Regions from separate parts of the Parabacteroides sp. Y3-G-102 genome, predicted to be linked through region 2. Evidence: riboswitches for the same ligand, from Rfam matches in the RefSeq annotation. Region 2 holds a riboswitch; each other region holds the start of a gene.

Region 1 (4,404 bases), on a different contig from region 2:
CGATATGACCCTTCATTACGATCTTAGGCCTGAATTCTTCCGGTATCACTGTCTTTATTTCCGCAGTCTTCTCTTCTTTCACAGAAGGAGCCTCTTTCTGCGCACGATCCGCCGCAAAATTACGATCTTTCTCAGGCAGATCCTTTCCAAACTCTTTTACGAGCAAAGCATACTGTTCATCACTGATCCTCGTGTTGGGATTATCCTCAACCGAGAACCCATTCCGGTGCAGGAACTCAACCACCGTGTTGATTCCCACGTTCAATTTTCTCTGTACTTGAATTAATTTTATAGGCATATCTAACTTTGTCGTAATACTTATTCGTTACCTTCATCTTCAAATTCCGCAGATAAGATAGCTAAAAGATCGTCCACGGTCTGCTCTTCCAGATCGGCACGTTCAATAATCTCATTGCGGTTCATAGCAAGGACGCTCTTCGCCGTATAGCATCCTATATTCTTCAGTGCGTCGATCACCCAGCTGTCGATCTCGTCGGAGAACTCATCCAAGTAGATATCCTCCTCGTCCGCTCCTTCGATATCACGGAATACGTCAATCGTATACTCAGTCAACATACAAGCCAACTTAATATTCAGACCACCCTTACCGATCGCTAAAGAAACCTCCTCCGGACGTAGATAAACCTCAGCTTTCTTTTCTTCCTCATTTACACGGATAGAAGAGATCTTAGCCGGGCTTAAAGCACGCTGGATAAACAAAGAGAGATTTGAGGTGTAATTAATCACATCAATGTTCTCGTTTCTCAACTCGCGAACGATTCCGTGAATACGAGAGCCTTTCATACCTACGCAAGCACCCACCGGGTCAATACGGTCATCGTATGACTCGACAGCCACTTTGGCACGCTCTCCCGGGATACGGGCGATCGCCTTGATCGTAATCAAGCCATCATTAATCTCCGGAACCTCCAACTCGAACAACCGCTGCAAGAAGACCTTATCCGTACGGGAAAGAAGGATCTTCGGGTTGTTATTATAGTTATCCACACGTTGAACGATCGCACGTACGGTCTCTCCCTTACGATAGAAATCGGTCGGGATTTGCTCGGATTTCGGCAGTAGCAACTCATTACCATCGTCATCCAGCAACAGGATTTCTTTCTTCCACACCTGATAAACCTCAGCGGCGATGATGTGGCCGATTTTATCCTTATACTTAGCGTACAAGCTGTCTTTCTGCAATTCAAGTATCTTTGAAGCCAAAGTCTGGCGCAAGTTTAAGATCGCACGACGTCCGAAGTCCGCGAAATGCACCTCGTCGGTCACTTCCTCGCCCACCTCACAGTCGGCGTCGATTTTACGGGCCTCCGTCAACGTAAGCTGCAAGTTCTCATCCTCCAATTCATCATCAGCCACAACCGTACGGTTTCTCCAGATCTCGAAATCACCTTTCTCAGGATTGATAATCACGTCATAGTTCTCATCCGTGCCAAACATCTTGGCGATCACGTTACGGAACGAATCTTCCAAAACGCTAATCATCGTATCTTTATCGATATTCTTCAACTCCTTGAACTCCGCAAGGGTGTCAATCATACTGATTGTTTCCTCTTTCTTGGCCATAATCTTACTTGAATCTTATTAAGTATTTTGTATATTTTATTTCATCAAATGTATACGACTCATCCTCTATCACGGTTACCTTCCGCTTAGCGCCCTCCGGTTTCACCTTCTTCTCGACAGAGACAACCACACCGTTCTCGTCGGCAGATTTCAACACACCTGTCAGCTTCGAGCCGTTTTTCAACAGCATCTCCACCTCGTTTCCGATGTTCTTGACGTATTGGCGAAGTACCTTAAAAGGAGAAGTAATGCCGGCGGAGCCAACCTCCAGCTCATAATCCTCGACGTCACGATCCAGATGCTCCTCCAAATACCGGCTCAACTCAGCGCAATCATCAATGCTTACCGCTTCATCGTTATCAATTTCAACGACTATCAGGTTCCCCGGTTTAATCACTACGTCTACTAAATAATTGCTTGAAGAGGCTAGTTTTTCCTCTACTAATTGGCTTACCACTTTCTTTTCTATCATACACATATCTGTTAAGAACAAAAGAAGGGGACTACCCGCCCCCTCCTCAACTTCACTTAATCGCCCGCAAATATACAAAAAATCAATGAGTTCTCAAAATATCCTCATCTTTTTGCAGAAAAAATTAATACGACACAAACCGGATTACGATCGATAGTAATCAGAATTAATATCTATAGAAATCCGATTTACTATTGATAGTAATATTTATTAACATTTTTATGCCTATCTTTGCTGCCGAATACGAAGGGGTGCTCGCGGAATCCTTCACGAAAGGAGCGGGCTGAGATCATACCCATAGAACCTGTACAGGTAATGCTGTCGTAGGGATTCATGCTTCTCCGATCCTTTCTATTCATCTATTTAGTTTTAAAGCAAAAAGATGAAAAGATGAAAAATGTATTGGTTATCTTGGCCGGCTCCTTGCTGGCTACAACCGCCAAGGCACAAATGCCTAGTCCGGTCGACTCCTTGAAAATCTCAAAAGACGTATCTTTAGATGAAGTGGTTATTACCGCTACCAAAGTCGGGAAAGAGACCCCGGTAGCTTATAGCGACATCTCCAAACAAGAACTAAGCAGCCGGAACAACGGGCAAGGTATCCCATTCCTTATCTCCCAATCCCCGTCTGTTATCATGACCTCGGATGCCGGAACGGGTATCGGTTACTCCGGTTTTCGTATCCGGGGTACAGATGCGAACCGTATCAATATCACGATCAATGGCGTACCGGTTAATGACTCCGAGTCTCATACCGTATTCTGGGCTAATATGGCCGATATAGCTTCCTCGGTAGAATCGATCCAGATCCAACGAGGCGCCGGAACCTCTACGAACGGAGCTGCGGCTTTTGGCGCTACGGTCGCCATGCAGACCGAGAAACCGTCCTTAAAGCCTTACGGCGAATATTCCGTATCAGCAGGTTCTTTCGGTACGCTGAAACATACGGTAAAAGGCGGCACTGGATTACTTTACGATCATTTCGCTTTCGACGCCCGCTACTCCAATATCCGTAGCGACGGCTTTATCGATCGTGCCTCCGCCCGTATGAGTTCTTACTATGCCTCCGCCGCTTTCTATGCCGATAATACATTGATTAAATTCCAAGCCTTCGGGAACAGCGAGAAGACCTATCAAGCATGGAACGGTGTTCCGTCTTATTTACTTGACACAGATCGTAGCTATAATCCATGCGGAGAATATGAGGAAGATGGAGTGAAGAAGTTTTATAACAATCAGACGGATAATTATTGGCAACACAACTACCATTTAATGGCCAGCCAGCGTATCGGAGATTTCTGGAATATGAACCTGACCCTTCATTACACCGACGGAAATGGATATTACGAGGATTATAAATCGAAAGCCAAATTCAGCAGTTATAAACTACCGGAATATATCGATCCGGAGGGTAATACCGTAAAAAAGACGGACCTTGTGCGCCGTAAATGGCTCGACAATTATTTCTATGGAGCCGTTTATAGCGCAAACTATCAACGTGACAATACCCGCCTTACGCTGGGAACCGCCGTCAACAACTATGTAGGCGATCATTTTGGCCGGGTAATGTGGACCAAAAGCGCAAACGTCTTGCCACAACCGGATTACGAATATTATCGCAATACCGGTAAGAAATTAGACTACAACGCATACGCTAAATTGACTCAACGTCTTTCCCCTCTTTTCACCGGCTATCTGGACTTACAATACCGTGGGATCCATTACACCATTAAGGGAAACGATGACAAAGCCGGGGAAGGACTGGACATTCGTAAGAACTGGAACTTCTTCAACCCGAAAGCCGGAATAAACTTCCATAACAATGGCCATAACGCCTTCGTCTCTTTCTCCGTCGCTAACCGGGAACCGAACCGTGACAATTTCACGGAGGCAGGCCCCGAGGAACGTCCTACCCACGAGACCTTATATGATTACGAGGCCGGTTATAGTTTTGGTAACGACCGTTTCCGGTTTGGAGCCAATCTCTATTTCATGGATTACAACAACCAATTGATCCTGACCGGCAAGATCAGCGAGATCGGCGAGGCCCTCACTTCCAATATAAAGGATAGTTACCGAATGGGTATCGAGCTTACCGGAGGTGTACAAATCACCTCTTGGCTAAATTGGAGCGCGAACGTAACCCTCAGCCAAAATAAAATCAAGCATTTCGTGGAATACGTGGATAATTGGGATACCGGAGGACAAGAGATCAATGATCTAGGCACAACGAATATAGCTTTCTCACCCAATCTAATAGCGAACAGCATGTTCGATTTCGTTTACAAAGGGTTTATCGCAAGTTTCAACTCACAAATAGTAGGCCGCCAATACATAGACAATTCAAG
Region 2 (4,404 bases):
TCAGATGTATATCCACATCTCCATCCATAAAATGAGAAATATGCGTACTGAAATAGGCCAAGTTATGCCCGTCGCAACCGCAATCATGCGTATCAGTGCTTTTATCGCCATGCGCTTGCTCCGCGGTCAAGGATTGATAACAAGGCATCCCGTCCCGGTGATGATGGTGAGGGATAACCACAGAAAGCAATGCCAAGATGCCGGCCATCAGCACCACGTATTGTACAATCCTCTGTTTCATTTTCTCACGCATGGCACAAAGATAAGGATATTTTTCCGTTTTTTACATGAATGTTGTAAGTTTGCGGTAAATAAAAAGATAGATGAAGTTTGGAGTAAATAAAAAGGTATTATTATATACCGCCGGTTGCGTATGGATTTTCGCCGGTATCAATATCTTACGCATCGGTATCATCACATGGTTAAACGATACCCATTATTGGTTATTCAAGATCGGGGAAGCGACCATCGTTTTCTTACTTTTCTTCAATTTGGTCTTTAAACGGCTTTTCTATAAACATTCCGAACGGATCTCCCGGAAAAACGGGAAACATTGCCCGTTCTCTTTCTTCGACGTGAAAGGTTGGATTATCATGATCTTCATGATCGCTTTCGGGATCACGATCCGCACGTTCCATTTACTGCCGAATTCTTTCATTTCCGTATTCTATACGGGATTATCCACGGCGTTGATCATAACGGGATTCTTATTCTTGAGACAAGGAAAAACCGTTGGGAATTGAGAATTGAAAATTAAAGATACAGCTATCAATAATTTTCAATTCTCAATTCTCAATTTTCAATTCCCAAGTTTTTCGCAGATCAACTCAGCAGCCTTCTTGCCGCTCATCAGCATACCGCCAAAAATCGGTCCCATCCGGAAGCTACCGCTTACGCCGTTAGCGGCCATACCGGAAACGAATAATCCCGGGTAGATCTCCTTCGTGTTCTCCACCGTCGTCTGCTCACCCAGCTCCACATTCAAGGAACGCTCGCCGATCACGCCTCCGGTCGGTGTATTCAATTGGATATCATTCTTACGGGCTACCACACGGGCAATCTCGCAATCATGCCCCGTACCTTCCAAGACAGCCTTTGCCATGATCGTCAACGGATCCACGTGCATCCCCTCACGGATTACCGGAGCCCAGTTCACTACCACACCGGCTACGGCATCGTTATGAAACACCACGTCCTCTACCGAATAGCAGTTAAAGATCGTAGCGCCCGCCTTCGTCGCCTGATAAATCAAAGCGGAAGTGGTATGTACCGAATCCATGATATACGTGCCGTTAGCACCTTCCTTATAGCTTACGCCCAATTCCTTGATAATCGGGATAGCCTCTTCCTGCACCACGATATCGTTGAACATCATAGCGCCGCCCCACATACCTCCACCGGGAGCTAGCTTACGATCAAACAACGCCACCTTCTTACCGGCTTTCGCCAAGAAATAAGCGGCCACGATACCGGAAGGTCCCCCTCCCACGATCGCTACATCCACAGACAAGTTGCTCTTCAACTTCTCGAAGTAAGAGTCAATGATTCCACTTGAAACAATCTGTTCCATCTTAATAACTAATTAAAGTTTAAACATCAGGGAGCACATAGAGGTAACGCCCCCTTTATTTCCTAGTTCTACCTTATTTTCCCTTCGCCGGCATTACCCGGATCAGGTTCGATGGGTATAATCTCAGCCCGTATGACTCGGGCACCCCTATGTGATAAGTCGGGGGCAAATGTACAAAAAATTAGTATATATGTACTCAACAGAGCCATAAAAGGCAAAAAACGCTCAGCCAAACAAAATGTAAGAAGCTTAATCTTCTTCCGACCAGTCATCAGACCAACCGAATTCTTTATCCCGGAATAATTCAGCTAATCCCGAAATCTGCTTGAACCGAAGTAACTCATTTTTATCCATTCCAATATTACGCATGATCCACTTATCAGACATCCCAGATTTGACCAACTCCGTAACAATCTCCGTCATAAGTTCCAAGTTGTGCATCCCTCGAGCCCTGTTATGGCGAATGGTTGAAGCCATTCGGTTTGAAATATCTTTCTCAATCACCGTTACAGGCAACATTCCTTTCTCACGATCATAAATCCTTTGAGATTGCTTCATAACCAGATAACGATGATAACCATCTACTATCTCATATAAATCATCCTCTTCAAGATAATAACAGACGCAAGGCATCGTATAGCCATCCTCCCAAATGGAAAGTTCCAATAATCGCATTTCCGGTGGTGCCATGATATTAGGGTTATAGCTGTTGGCTACAATTTTTTCTATAGGGACAGCCCTAACACCATATGCCGGACTAACAAAGTTTCCCATGCTTATAAAAATTATATTTGTCCATTACTTCTTTTCTCATATCCCTTTCTCGTTTTGTCTGGGAAAAACCCATATACTTACATGTATGATCGTTTTTCAAAATACAAACACACATACGTTTGTAAGTAGGGATTTCTTTAAACTCAGGTATATTGATATCATCGATATACTCCATCCGTACCGGTTTCTTATCCGTATGGTAAGCGGTACATTCTTCCACAATGATAGGAATATTAGCCGCCCGTAACTTAGCGATAGTCTCCTCACTGAGGCATCCTCCTTTTTCTCTCCAGAATTTACGGCTGACTCTTAACTTATTCAAATAGTTCTCACGAGTTTCTTTGGGTAAAGTATTTAGGAGAAAATACATATATTTCTCCCAAGAGAACCCGGCTGGGCACTTGATAGCCCTCCATCCCATAGCGGAGGTATTCCCATATATACCGGCAAAGCCAACACCGTTTACACGTCCAACCATCCTCCCCCACATGTCGGGATCGACAACTTTGTAAATGAACAGTGTGGATATCGCTTGGGATATGAATGGGCTCGCCACACGTTGCCGGGACAAAGGCACCCCTGCTTGATAATACAAATCATACAAATGATTATATGTCCAACCGAACTTTCCGTTCGCTATCCAGATATCCTGAGTTTTCCAATCATAAATAGGATATGCGTTATATATAGAATAATTCATTCTGCGAGTCCATTTATAATTAGCTAGTTTTCTGTAATTCTTATCACTATGTATGGCCCGCCACCTATTAAAACTCTCTTGGGTACGGATACCAACAAGGCAACATATACGCCGGCCCATTTTCCGTTGATACAACCAAAAAGGGAACATATTCTGAAAATCATAATCCCACATGTCCTCCTTGAAAAAGTCAAAGTCTTTCGCCCGGAGACATGAATGGGGCATCTCTCGAACCCAGATATCCCGGTACTCCTCGCTCCAAGGTCTCCAATATTGTTGAAACATAGATGTACATGTCTGGACTTTAAAAGGAACACAACAATGATAAATATCAAGGATATCGGAATTAGCGGCATAAACCTTTTCCACATATTCGGTCGTCTGGCTGTATTGAACCTCATAATCCATATGAAATACACCTAATTTTCGTCCCGGAGCGTATCTACGAATATAATCTACACACAAATTCAACAGTACACCACTATCCTTTCCACCGGAAAAAGAGACGTATACGTAATCGAAATAATCAAAAATGATCTTCAATCTTTTCTCTGTCGCCTCGTACACATCCATTCTTCGCATCATGACTCTACCTCCGGTAAATAATGCATTTTATCATAATTTTTCCACTCAACACATGTCTGGAACTTTTTTTGTGAGAACACTTTTACATGACGTTTATGCACAACAGCCATAAGTGAAGCTTGAGATGAAAAATCCTTTATGACTTCTTCAAGAAGTTCACTCAATACCGAAGGATCATCACCACTCACGAAATAATTGTCTATAGAGTAATAGAGATGTCCTTTTTTTACAGGCATAAAACCAACAACAGCTGTTTCATGAAAGGCTATATACCAAACGTGGCTACGAGATGTTTTAAAAGGGTAATTGTTATTTTGTCGCAAAATGGCTGGATTCATGACCAAAGGTGCGACAAGTTCATATAACAATTTGTCCGTTCCCTGCAATGTCATAATTTTCATGGTCTGCACTTAATAATATTACCATGCAAATTTAGGCATTATATATAGATACCGTAGCCACAAAAACACAAAAATGTAATTTACTCTATTTATATTTAGTCACTCGCTCATAATCGATAACGCCTTTCCAATTCATACAAAAAGCGAAATCATACAGATGGCCCTCGCTATCCGTATAGCATTTCATATCCCGGGGAACATCTTCGAATTGCTCCTCCACGATACGCATATCTGCCGGCATCTGCAAAGGCAACAAAGCGGAAGGCTCGGCTTTTCCACTGATGATATCCAAGACCGCTTGGTTTTGTACACCGAAGTTCACCAGAATGGCATCCGCCGAACCCTCGAACTCGGACATAATCGTGGGCTTATCC
Region 3 (4,404 bases), on a different contig from region 2:
CGGCGGGTTTCCTCCACGGGATCGGGGGCATTGATAATCGCGCCCGAAACAGCGATTCCGGTTATACCCGTCTCCATCAAAGGGCCTACGTCTTCCAGCGTAATACCACCTATCGCGAAGATAGGAATATCAATGTCAGCCTCCTTGCATTGAGCGATTATTTTACGATAACCATCCAAGCCTAAGATGGGACTCAAATTCTTCTTGGTACCCGTAAAGCGATACGGCCCTAGTCCGATATACGAGGCGCCTCGTTCTACGGCCAGCCGGATATCCTCAAAGGTATTCGCCGTAGCCCCGATATAGAAGATGGCATTGGAATCCAACTTGTCTTTCAGTACTTCCCAAGCGATATCCAAGGGAATGTCATTCTTGCCTAGATGACAAGCCGTAGCGCCACATGTCACGGCGGCTTCCAGATCATCGTTTACGCAGAAATCCACGATTCGCTCACATTCGTCCGCGCAGATAGTGGCACATTTACGTACGGTATCCTCATAGATCCCGTCTTTCATACGCAATTGTATCCACGAACATCCTCCTTGGATTGCCATGCGTACCTCGTCGCATTCCGTATATTTAGGTGTACGATGCGTTATAAACATCAAGCGGTTACTCCCACCAAAAGGAGGGCGTAATCCGGTTGTTCTCCGACCGACTCTTCCATTCTCATCATATCCGAAATAATAATTTAAGGCCATACTTGTAATCGTTTGAATTGTTTTATGAGTTGATCCGCAACAAGAAGGGAGGGATCGTTTCCCCAAAGGGCCCCGAGAACGGCGACACCGCCGAAGGGGATATCTCTTAATTTCGTTATTGTTTGTGAGCAGATTCCTCCCAAGGCGATCACCTTATCATCGATGATGCCCTTCGCGTTTCGCAATCCATCTAAGGGGAATCCGCTACCATATCCTTCTTTGGATATACTCTGAAAGATCGGGCTAAGGAATACATAGTCGCATACCGGTTTATACTCGATAATCTCTTCCAGACTATGGCAAGAACGACTTATACTGCCTTTATATAAAGGTGGAGCTTCCGGGTTCCTCTTGTTCAAATGGACTCCTCCTAAAGCCCTTTCTTCTGCCAAGGTAAACCAATCATGAAGAACGATCCTGTCGTAATAAGCCGGAGAGATGTTATCCAATAAGCCCTCCAATTCATCACGTTTACAATCCGGTTTACGTAGATGTAAACGAGACATTCCTTCCGCAAATAGAAGTTCGATCAAAGAAGCTTCATCCGCGAAAAAATAAGGTGTAGTAATTACGACCAGCTTATTCATGATTCCATCGGATTTTATGAAGGGCAGAGGGTGAGAAGAAGTGGTTTACAGGTCCGTGCCCTTTTCCCATGCATACATTTGCCCCGTGAACGAGCGCGTTATTCATATATTCCTTGGCTAATCGTACGGCTTCCACCAATGAATGGCCGAGTGCCATATAAGCGGCGATGGCGGACGATAGCGTACAGCCCGTTCCATGGGTATTGAAGGTCTCCACTGTTGGCGAGACCAGACAAATCGGATTATTCTCATTGATAAATAACCGATCCACCGTTTCTACTCCGGGAATATGCCCCCCCTTGATCAATAGAGCGTTACATCCTTTTTCCTGCAATTTCCGGGCGGCAAGTAAGATATCCGCCTCGTTATTGATTTTTATACCGGAAAGATATTCCGTCTCGGGAATATTCGGAGTAAGCAGTGTCGCTTTAGGGAACAACTCATCCATGATGGTTCGGATGGCGTCATCCTCCAATAATTTACTTCCGCTCGTGGATATCATCACTGGATCTAAAATGATAGAAGTCTGTTGGAAGGAAGGTAAAGTTTCAGATACGACCTTTACGGCATCCTTGTTATGTAGCATCCCTATTTTTACGGCATCTACGATGAAATCCTCAAGAATAGCTTCGATTTGTCCTCTCAAAATCTCGGGAGAGATCGCTTGGATCCCTCGCACTCCCTGTGTGTTTTGAGCGGTTATAGCCGTTATCGCCGAGGCTCCAAAAACCCCCAGCGAGGAAAAAGTCTTAATATCCGCTTGTATTCCGGCACCACCGCCACTATCAGAGCCCGCGATCGTTAAAGCTACCGGATAACGGTACGTTTCATTTTTATCCATCTAACATTCGTTTTTCTTACGGCGGCATTACCCGCATCAAGTAGTAAGGGTATGATCTCAGCCCATATAGTATGGCACCCCTTCGACGACGCAAACTTAGTGAAAAAAATCGATATTAAGATATTTCCGGCTTTTAAACGATAATTTTAACGCAAGGTTATACTTCCATAAATCGTAGACGGGAGCCTTCTGGTTTTAGAAGGCTTCCGTCATATTCATATAAACCGCCATCCCTTTTTGGTTCGGGTCTTTGCCTACGTCTAGGCGGAAGTTCTTGCCGGGTTGCATTTGGATACGTAAGCCTACGCCGTAGTTGAACTTCCATTTATTCCAGTCTACGATAGGAGCGTTTCCGATCGTACCCGTGCCGACCCAGCCAACAAAACCACACTTCGCCCAGAAATTACCGCTCTTATATTTCTCCACGCTGCCGAACATATGACGATACTCCAGAATCCCATACGCCATGGTCTTGTCACGGTACTTGCCCCAATAGTATCCGCGAAGATCGAAAGGAGAGCCAAACGAAGGAAGCTCCGTAAAAGGAACGTTTCCCACACCGATTTGTGTCTTGGCGATCCATGCCAAGGTGCTACGAGGACGAAATACTTGCTGGAATTGGCGGTATTCTAACTCGAACATCTCATAATTATATGCACCGCCTAAATACTTTCCATACACTTTAGCGATCGCGCTTAGTAACATACCGGAACTTGGGGTCGCCACGTCATTTCGTGTATCGTATTGAATCAAGCCGCCGACACCGATATTGACATAATCTCGTTTGAACTTATTGAAATAAGGATCTTCGGCCATCACCGGGTTGATATCATCTGATTTGCTGAAATTAATATCAAAAAGAGGACCCGTATATAAATGAGGCCTAACTTCCCATACGAAACGGGGATATAGTTGGAAAGAACTCTTATGGAATTTCGTTGTCGAGTCGCTCTTCTCGATTTGCTCGATCGTCTCATAGCCTTTCCCGAAATAATGCGAAGGTTCGTTCCGATAACCGTAACTGATATAAATACGGAAGCGATTCTCGTTGAAGAATAAGGTACCGGCACCGGCAAAAACGAACGTCCCGTTTAAGGTAATGTTAAATCCCGCAGGGATAAACGATCGTTGGGATATCGTATCATTCTTGTTTAAGCGAAAGCTAGCCAAAACCGCGCCACCTACGCCAAAGGAGGCTTCCGGCGTGTAAGACGGTCCGCCAAGGATAGACCACCAGATCCTTTTGTTGGCCCGTATGGAGTCTTTATGTAATTGTTTATGATAACGTTGTATTTGCTTTTCGGTCATAGGCTTACCATCCAGCATCAGCACTTCTTTCGGAATCGTGTCATTGGAAATGCCTTGCGCCTTTACGGAAAAGGCGAATAGAAGGCAGGCCATATAAATTAAAAGATATCTAAACATTATTTTAATCAATATTTAGAGGGCAAAAGTACGAAATCCTCCTAATATGTATTCTTAAAGAATCCCTAATAAAAAAGAATAAACAGCTAAAAAGAAATGCTATTACAGTCTGGGGGGTGTAGAGACGTAGCGTGCGCGCTGCGTCTCTACAGCTAAGATTGGTACAAGACCTTGCCCTCTTCGGATATTAACAGCAAGGTTAGTTCGCCGTCGGGAAGGATAGGAGCGCAATACGATTTACATTTTTGTAAAAGTAATGGGAAGAAACGATTTTGTTCTTTTTCCGCAAGAAGCTCCCATAATTCACGGGCCAACGTAATCCGATTGATTGCATCTACGGTCGCCTCCTCGCATTTTGCTTCTTTCGCTACATCTTGAAGGAAGCCTTTGTTCATGACGACTTTTTTGCTGTGTGTATCTAGGAAACCTTCCGCAAGTTTCACCGCCTTGCCGATCATGATACCTAAGATAACCTGCTTGAAACCTAAATCGGCAGCGATCTTTAGCGTCTCTCCGATAAAGTTCCCGTAATGGACGAATGATTGTGGAGGCAAAGAAGCGTATAAGCTCCGAAGGTAGCGTTCACTCTTCGCCCCGGAATTAATAACCAACGTCTCGCAACCTATCGCTTTGGCGACACTGGCTTCTTTCCGTATCGAGGCGATAAAAGCGTCCGATGAGAAAGGACGCACGATTCCGGATGTCCCGATAATGGAGATTCCCCCGATAATTCCAAGTTTCGGATTGAAGGTACGTTTCGCCAACTCCTCGCCACCGGGAACCGAGACCGTGACAATAGCGACGGAATCGGGTGAGGGCAGGAGTGGAATCAGCTCTTGCCGGATCATCT

What was found. A riboswitch is a leader RNA that binds a small molecule or an ion and turns the genes downstream of it on or off. The one in region 2 is predicted to bind thiamine pyrophosphate.
Region 1: another riboswitch for thiamine pyrophosphate. It lies ahead of NBH16_RS13780 (TonB-dependent receptor); the one in region 2 lies ahead of NBH16_RS20385 (sulfide-dependent adenosine diphosphate thiazole synthase).
Region 3: another riboswitch for thiamine pyrophosphate. It lies ahead of thiD (bifunctional hydroxymethylpyrimidine kinase/phosphomethylpyrimidine kinase); the one in region 2 lies ahead of NBH16_RS20385 (sulfide-dependent adenosine diphosphate thiazole synthase).

What each region holds. Positions count from the first base shown of each region.
Region 1 covers NZ_JAMOKU010000025.1:69,275-73,678, reverse strand. The annotation lists gene infB (translation initiation factor IF-2) at 1-298, opposite strand, end outside; gene nusA (transcription termination factor NusA) at 319-1,584, opposite strand; gene rimP (ribosome assembly cofactor RimP) at 1,589-2,056, opposite strand; TPP riboswitch at 2,294-2,404, shown strand; gene NBH16_RS13780 (TonB-dependent receptor) at 2,447-4,404, shown strand, end outside.
Region 2 covers NZ_JAMOKU010000056.1:16,784-21,187, reverse strand. The annotation lists gene NBH16_RS20395 (DUF6769 family protein) at 1-253, opposite strand, end outside; gene NBH16_RS20390 (hypothetical protein) at 324-743, shown strand; gene NBH16_RS20385 (sulfide-dependent adenosine diphosphate thiazole synthase) at 800-1,570, opposite strand; TPP riboswitch at 1,633-1,729, opposite strand; gene NBH16_RS20380 (IbrB-like domain-containing protein) at 1,820-2,344, opposite strand; gene NBH16_RS20375 (DUF3440 domain-containing protein) at 2,328-3,629, opposite strand; gene NBH16_RS20370 (hypothetical protein) at 3,626-4,030, opposite strand; gene NBH16_RS20365 (glycoside hydrolase family 3 C-terminal domain-containing protein) at 4,116-4,404, opposite strand, start outside.
Region 3 covers NZ_JAMOKU010000032.1:28,843-33,246, reverse strand. The annotation lists gene NBH16_RS15695 (thiamine phosphate synthase) at 1-701, opposite strand, end outside; gene NBH16_RS15690 (thiamine phosphate synthase) at 692-1,288, opposite strand; gene thiD (bifunctional hydroxymethylpyrimidine kinase/phosphomethylpyrimidine kinase) at 1,281-2,129, opposite strand; TPP riboswitch at 2,124-2,221, opposite strand; gene NBH16_RS15680 (BamA/TamA family outer membrane protein) at 2,325-3,554, opposite strand; gene cbiD (cobalt-precorrin-5B (C(1))-methyltransferase CbiD) at 3,707-4,404, opposite strand, start outside.